Linked DNA regions of Parafrankia irregularis. The protein of the gene in region 2 interacts with the protein of the main gene of each other region in a pairwise test. Links are inferred from orthologs where the notes say so. Each region holds a gene or a part of one and is shown on either strand. Other genes may lie near its edges.

Region 1 (3,314 bases), on a different replicon or contig from region 2:
GTAGAGCCGCTCCGTCTCTGCGTTCCATGCGGTCGCGGCCGGGTCGTCCTGTGCGACCGGAGATGTCTCGCCGGCGGTGCTGTCTGCCATCAGGGATACGTCCTCTGTGCAATGTTCTCGGGCATGCGGCGGTGCCGCCTTCCTTCAGTGGATGGGGGAAATGCGCGGGCCGGTTACCCGGCCGGCAACGAGCGGGGCGTCGGCCGGGGCTGTCAGCCGACGACGAAGCCGACCCTGCCGGCCACGCACAGCGGCTCCGGACACATCACCGTGGTGCCGTCATGACGGCGCGCGTCGCTGTAGTCGAAGTCGGCGTGTGCCCGGATGGCTCGGAAGATCCACGATCCGTCATGGGCGTACCAGTCGGCGCCGCAGCGATCGCACACGGCGTGGCAGGTGAAGACGTCGGAGTCCTCGCGGATGGCGTAGATCAGCGCGTCAGTGTCCAGCTCGGGCGGGCCGGCGTACACCAGCCCGACGTCGCGCGATCGGTAGTCTCCGACCGCGCCGTGCACGTACACACCGGGCCAGATCACCCCGGGCTGGGTGACGATGTCCCACTCGTCGGCCGGGCCGATCAGTGCGCGCCGCCACCGGTAGACGACACCGACGGTGTGGAACGGCCGGAGAACCCGGATCGCGGTCAGGCTGCGGCCCTCGTCGAGGTAGCTGGCGCTGGACGTCTCGTAGGCAAGATCGTGCACTGTGAGGTAGCCGAGCTTCTCCAGCCCTCGCAACCCGTCGGCGTCATCCAGGTGGGCCGGGCCATCCACGGTTTCGGGCGCCACGTCCTCCCTGTCAATCTTGGTCAGTGCGTCGGCAACGTACAGGCTGGCGTCAATGTTGTGACCTCCGGACCGGCCAGTCAGTCGCAGCACGCTGGCCAGCGCGGGAGCGTCTGCCAGCCGAAGGCTGTCGAGGATTCGAGTAATTGTCCACTGTGTGTCGACTGACAGCCTGTTCCGCGCAACGCGGACCTGAACCTCCAAGGCGTCTCCTTTCGATTAGTAGCGCGGGCCGACCAACGTCCTCCAGAGGGCGTGGGACCGGGATGGCGGGGAATGAGATACAGGCACCAATCAGATCAGTCATGCCCTGGCGTGCGGCCCCGTTGATTGGCTGCTTGGCCTGGGAAGACCGAGTGCCTGGAGAACATCATCGACCCCAGTCACCAGGGTGGTGTTCTCAGGATGGTCTCGCAGGAGGCGGTGGCATCCAGCGCTCATAGCGCTCGTAACCGGACCAGGAAACACCATCAGGGGTTTGGAGAGTTCACGGGCATGCCGAGCGGCGTTGAGCGCGCCGCTGCGGTAGCCGGCCTCGACGATCACGGTCCCGCGGGCGAGGGCTGTGATGATTCGGTTTCGCGCGAGGAGGCGCCGACGATACGGCGGGCTTCCCGGGGGTGCCTCGCTGATCAGAGCGCCACGGTGGGCGATCTCGTCGAGGAGCTCGGCATGCGCGGCTGGGTAGGGGACATCGATGCCACCGGCCAAGACGGCGAAGGTCGGACCTCCGCCTGCGAGGGATCCTCGGTGCGCGGCAGCATCGATTCCGAAGGCGGCACCGGATATCACGCACCACTTCCGCTCAGCGAGCGCGACGCCGAGGTCGCCGGCTAGGTATTTGCCATAGTCGGTAGCAGCGCGGGCGCCGACGACTGCGACAGCACGCCTGGCGGCGGAAAGGCTTTCGGCTCCTCGCACCCACAAGGCCAATGGTGGCCCAGGAGCAGGCTGTGGTCCGGTGTGGTTGACTTGGTCGAGTGCGAGTAGAGAGGCGGGCCATTCGTTGTCACCGGGACAGATAATCCGACCACCGACTCTCTCGGCTTCGTCCAAGTCGCGGCGGGGGTCAAGACGAGGATGGTCGTGGCGGAGTCTTTCCCAGATTTCAGCTGCACCGTGCCGGCGTACCAGCGCGATGGTATGGGGATCATCCGGGCGGAGGATTCGAGACAAAGCCGCGCGGGCCAGCCTGTCGGTGACGTCGGTGGTGTTCGGGGAACTGGAGGGCGGCACGGGTGCGATCATGCCGGCCGTCCTGGAATCTGAAGCGCGATAGCCTGCTTTATCTGGTCGGGTCCGGGCCTGTCGATGTCTGCCAGGTCGGCGAGAGTCCATGCGAGCCGGAAGACCCGGTTTACTCCTCGCCTGGTGAGTGCGCCGATCTCATAGAGCCGTTCCGCTTCCTGCCGGACTGCGGTGGACAGCGGCCATTGCCGCTCCAGCACGTGCGCGGGTATTTCGGAGTTAATCCGCCAGGGCGTGCCACGCAGGCGAAGAGCCATCGCTTCGCGTGCACGGGCAACCCGAGCGGCGACCACGGCTGTTGACTCGACGGGGTCGTGGCTTGCCCGTAGGTCGGCGGGGGTCAGCTGCGGGAGTTCGACCTTGATATCGATGCGGTCAAGCAGCGTCCCGAGGCGTGCAAGGTATCGGCGTTTTATCTGGGCCGGACAGGTGCAGATTTCGCTTTCGCTATTATTGTCACGCGTCTGGGAGCAGGGACATGGTTTGGCGGCGAGCACGAGTATGAAGCGTGCCGGGAACTTGATCGTTGCGGAGCCTCTGGCAATCCCGACAAGGCCTGTTTCCAGTGAGTGGCGCAGTATATCCAGGCTCGGTCGGCCAAATTCGGGAGCGTCGTTGAGGAACAACACACCGCGATGCGCCTGGCTCATGAGACCTGGGCGAAGCACGGAGCGGCCAGCGCCGAGGAGGCCGGCGGGTGTTGCGCTGTGATGCGGGCTGCGGTAAGGCGGCCGGGTGACTACTGGGCTGTTGGCTGACAGCAGGCCAGCGGCTGAGTGGATTGCTGTCACTTCAAGGCTTGTAGCTTCCTCCAAGGGAGGAAGAAGCCCTGGGATGCTCTCTGCAAGCATGACCTTTCCAGTACCATGAGGTCCCTGGAGAAAAAGATGGTGTCCGCCGGCAGCGGCAATTTCGACCGCCTGTCGTCCCGGAGTGCGCCAGGTTATGTTGGCCAGATCGTGACCGCTTTCGAGCGAGGTCGCAGGTACTAGATCGATAGGTTCGACTGGCAATGGTAGACGATCACCTCGCAGCAGATCTATAACGTGACGCAGGTCGGGAACGGGTTCGACAACGACGCCCGACACGAGAGCGGCTTCTGAAGCATTCGCGGAAGGCACGACGACTCGGAGGAATCCGGCCTCCACTGCGGCTTGGACCGCGGGAAGAACGCCACTGACGGGGCGGATCCGCCCATCGAGAGCTAGTTCGCCGAGCAACACACGACCGGAGAGCGAGCTGGTTGGCACCTGGCCGGCAGAGGCTAGGATTGCTGCGGCG
Region 2 (3,174 bases):
CGCCGAGCGTTCCAGCCCGCACCAGGTGCAACAGAACGACGGTCAGACCGACCACTGCGAGAAGAAGCAGGACGAGAAGCGCTATGAGTGCGACACCCACGGTTGCTCCTCCCGCTTCTGTTCACGCCTGTGATGACAGGCGTGAGGTGCACGGGACCAGGACCAGCCAGCGAGCAGGCGGCACGTATCGACCGGTGCCCTAAATCAGGCCACCGGAGGGCACATCGGCACCGAAAGCCGAGCCTGCCGACAGCGCAGGACCACCGACGGTCGAAGGAACACCGCCCTGATGTGAAGTTGGCCAGCTATCTGGAACCGCATACGCGCGGCTACCCTTGCACCTTTGTGAAAGGGTAGGTCTGTAACTTTCATTCGGTCAAGAAAAACATCGCCGATCCACCGCACCCGGACAGCCGGGAGGGAGCCACCCATTCAGCTTTGCCAGCGGCTCCGCGGCCGGCGCTGCACGCCCCGGTCCAGGCTGTCGACGTCGCTGTCCGCTTCTTCGGCCTCCTCTTCGACGACCGCCTCGACCGCCTCCTCGACGACTCGCCGGACGAGGTCGAGCGGATAGCCCTTTCGGGTGAGCAGGGCGGCCAGCCGGCGGGCCTGCACTGATGCCGGCAGGCCCTCCATGACACGAAGACGCCGGGAGACGAGGGAACGTGCGGTCGCCTCCTCGTCCTCGGTGCCGACCGCCGCCAGGGCTTCCTCCGACACCTCGGGCTGCACCCCGCGCCGTCGCAGCTCGACGGCGAGCGCGCGACGGCCCAATCCCCGCCCAGCCCGGGCCGACGAGACGAACGCGGCCGCGAAGGCCTCATCGTCCACCAGACCAACCTCGGCCAGACGATCGAGAACCAGCCCGGCGATCTCCTCCTCGACGCCCCGGCGACTCAGCACCGCCGCGAGCTCTGCCCGGCTGCGCGGCCGGGCCGCGAGCTGGTGCAGGCAGATCTCCCGCGCGGCTGCCAACGGGTCGGCCCGGCCCGCGCGGGCCGACGCCGCAGAGGCACCCGACGTGACCGACGAGCGATCCGCTGCCGCCGGCCCGCTCTCCCCCTTCACCACATCCTGCACAGCTGACGACAGCTCGGGCGGGAACACGGCACCCCGGGTCAGAGGTCGACCGGAACCGGAGCGGGCGCATCCGCGTCAGCGTCCAGCGCCGGCGTTATACCGAGCTTCTCCTTGATCCGCTTCTCGATCTCGTTCGCCAGATCAGGATTGTCGCGCAGGAATGAACGCGCATTTTCCTTCCCCTGGCCGAGCTGGTCGCCGTCGTAGGTGTACCAGGCACCGGACTTGCGAATGATGCCGTGCTCGACACCCATGTCGATGAGGGAGCCCTCACGGCTGATGCCGCCGCCGTAGACGATGTCGAACTCGGCCGTTCGGAAAGGTGGCGCCATCTTGTTCTTGACGACCTTCACCCTGGTTCGGTTACCGACGGCTTCCTGCCCGTCCTTCAGGGTCTCGATGCGACGGACATCCAGCCGGACGGAGGCGTAGAACTTCAACGCCTTGCCACCGGTGGTCGTCTCCGGGGAGCCGAACATGACGCCGACCTTCTCCCGGAGCTGGTTGATGAAGATCGCGGTCGTGCCCGAGTTCGCGAGCGCACCGGTGATCTTCCGCAGCGCCTGGGACATCAGCCTGGCCTGCAGGCCGACGTGGCTGTCACCCATCTCGCCCTCGATCTCGGCACGCGGCACGAGGGCAGCCACCGAGTCGATGACGATGATGTCCAGCGCGCCGGAGCGGATCAGCATGTCCGCGATCTCCAGCGCCTGCTCCCCCGTGTCGGGCTGGGAGACCAGCAACGCGTCCGTGTCGACGCCCAGCTTGCCCGCGTACTCAGGGTCAAGCGCGTGCTCCGCGTCAATGAAGGCCGCGATACCACCGGCCGCCTGGGCGTTCGCCACAGCGTGCAGGGCGACCGTGGTCTTTCCGGACGACTCCGGCCCGTAGACCTCGATGATGCGCCCACGGGGAAGACCCCCGATACCGAGCGCGACATCGAGCGCGATCGATCCGGTCGGGATCGCCTGGATCGGCGGCCTGGTGTCGTCCCCCAGGCGCATGACCGAGCCCTTGCCGAACTGCTTGTCGATCTGCGCAAGGGCGTTCTCCAACGCCTTCTCGCGGTCGGGTCCAACCATTGGAGTTACTCCATGCAGAGGTCGTCGAGTCTTGGCCACGATCCGACGCTAGGGGGTGGGTCCGACAGTTTCGAGAGCCGGGTCGCTTCTGTGGACATCGGAGAGCATGTGGACAACAGTAGCCGAACATTCGTTCGAAGCCTCAACGACACGCCGCGGCTCACCCGAACGGGTGGCCCCACCGCTCCCCGCACACCTGCCGGGCCGGGTTCCGGCGCCACTCGGCCACGACCCACTGCCGCTCGGCCACCACTCACCCGCCACTGCCGCCACTCGGCCACCACCCGTGGCCGCCCACGGCCGCGGCCATCCGCCGCGACCGGCTGCCACCAACTCGACGCCGGGCCCACCAAGGTGCCGGCGTCAGCGGTCGCGAGCCGGCACGTCGAACTCGTCACATACCGCGCGCCACACCTGCTTGGCGTCGTCCCCCCGCCGCAGCGCCGCCTCCACCGTCGCCCCGCCCAGACCGGCGATCACGTGGTCGCGTGCGAGCGAGTCGGCGTAGGCAGCGCCGAACTGCTTGTTCATGTTCGCCCAGAACTCGGTCAGTCGCACCGCTCCAGTCTGCACGCCGCCGACCGCGCCCCGGCCACGGCCGGGTCCTCATACCGGCGACCGTCCGGTGACCGTCCGGCGACGCCGGGCGGACCCGGCCGTGGACCGCGGGATTTGTGTCGGTGGCAGGAAGCAGACTGATGCCGTGACCGCCTCGGACGTCCCGGACCCCCTCGCCGCCTTCACGGCCCCGACCCGCGAGTGGTTCGCCTCGTCCTTCGCGGCGCCGACCCCGGCCCAGTCCGGGGCCTGGTCGGCCGTGTCCCGAGGCGCGAGTGCCCTGGTGGTGGCGCCGACCGGGTCCGGCAAGACGCTCGCGGCCTTCCTGTGGTCGCTGGACGGTCTGGCTCGTTCCGACCCTCCGGCGGACCCGACGCTGCGCTGCCGGGTGCTGTATGTCAGCCCGCTCAAGGCACTCGCGGTCGACGTCGAGCGCAACCTGCGGGCGCCGCTC

The links.
Region 1: the proteins of recA (region 2) and dprA interact in binary tests that used the Bacillus subtilis proteins (3 or more experiments, as listed by UniProt). The link is inferred for Parafrankia irregularis from one-to-one orthologs.

What each region holds. Positions count from the first base shown.
Region 1 is NZ_FAOZ01000052.1:20,748-24,061, reverse strand. The notes cover bases 62-3,060. They hold dprA (DNA-processing protein DprA), read right to left. Parts: upstream 2,034-3,060; coding sequence 1,089-2,033; downstream 62-1,088. Other genes in these bases: AWX74_RS37340 (YifB family Mg chelatase-like AAA ATPase), read right to left, coding at 2,030-3,060; AWX74_RS37350 (hypothetical protein), read right to left, coding at 213-788; AWX74_RS37355 (hypothetical protein), read right to left, coding at 62-90. Outside these bases: more of AWX74_RS37355, read right to left, coding at 1-61; more of AWX74_RS37340, read right to left, coding at 3,061-3,314. UniProt on the Bacillus subtilis protein: Protein that helps load RecA onto ssDNA during transformation. Binds cooperatively to circular ssDNA, is able to bridge different segments of DNA. Favors the loading of RecA onto SsbA- or SsbB-coated ssDNA and formation of RecA-DNA filaments.
Region 2 is NZ_FAOZ01000005.1:337,058-340,231, forward strand. Bases 141-2,999 are described here. They hold recA (recombinase RecA), read right to left. Parts: upstream 2,163-2,999; coding sequence 1,119-2,162; downstream 141-1,118. Other genes in these bases: recX (recombination regulator RecX), read right to left, coding at 433-1,068; AWX74_RS10525 (DUF3046 domain-containing protein), read right to left, coding at 2,526-2,720; AWX74_RS10530 (ATP-dependent helicase), read left to right, coding at 2,866-2,999. Also shown: rny (ribonuclease Y), read right to left, coding at 1-100; more of AWX74_RS10530, read left to right, coding at 3,000-3,174. UniProt on the Bacillus subtilis protein: Multifunctional protein involved in homologous recombination, DNA repair and competence.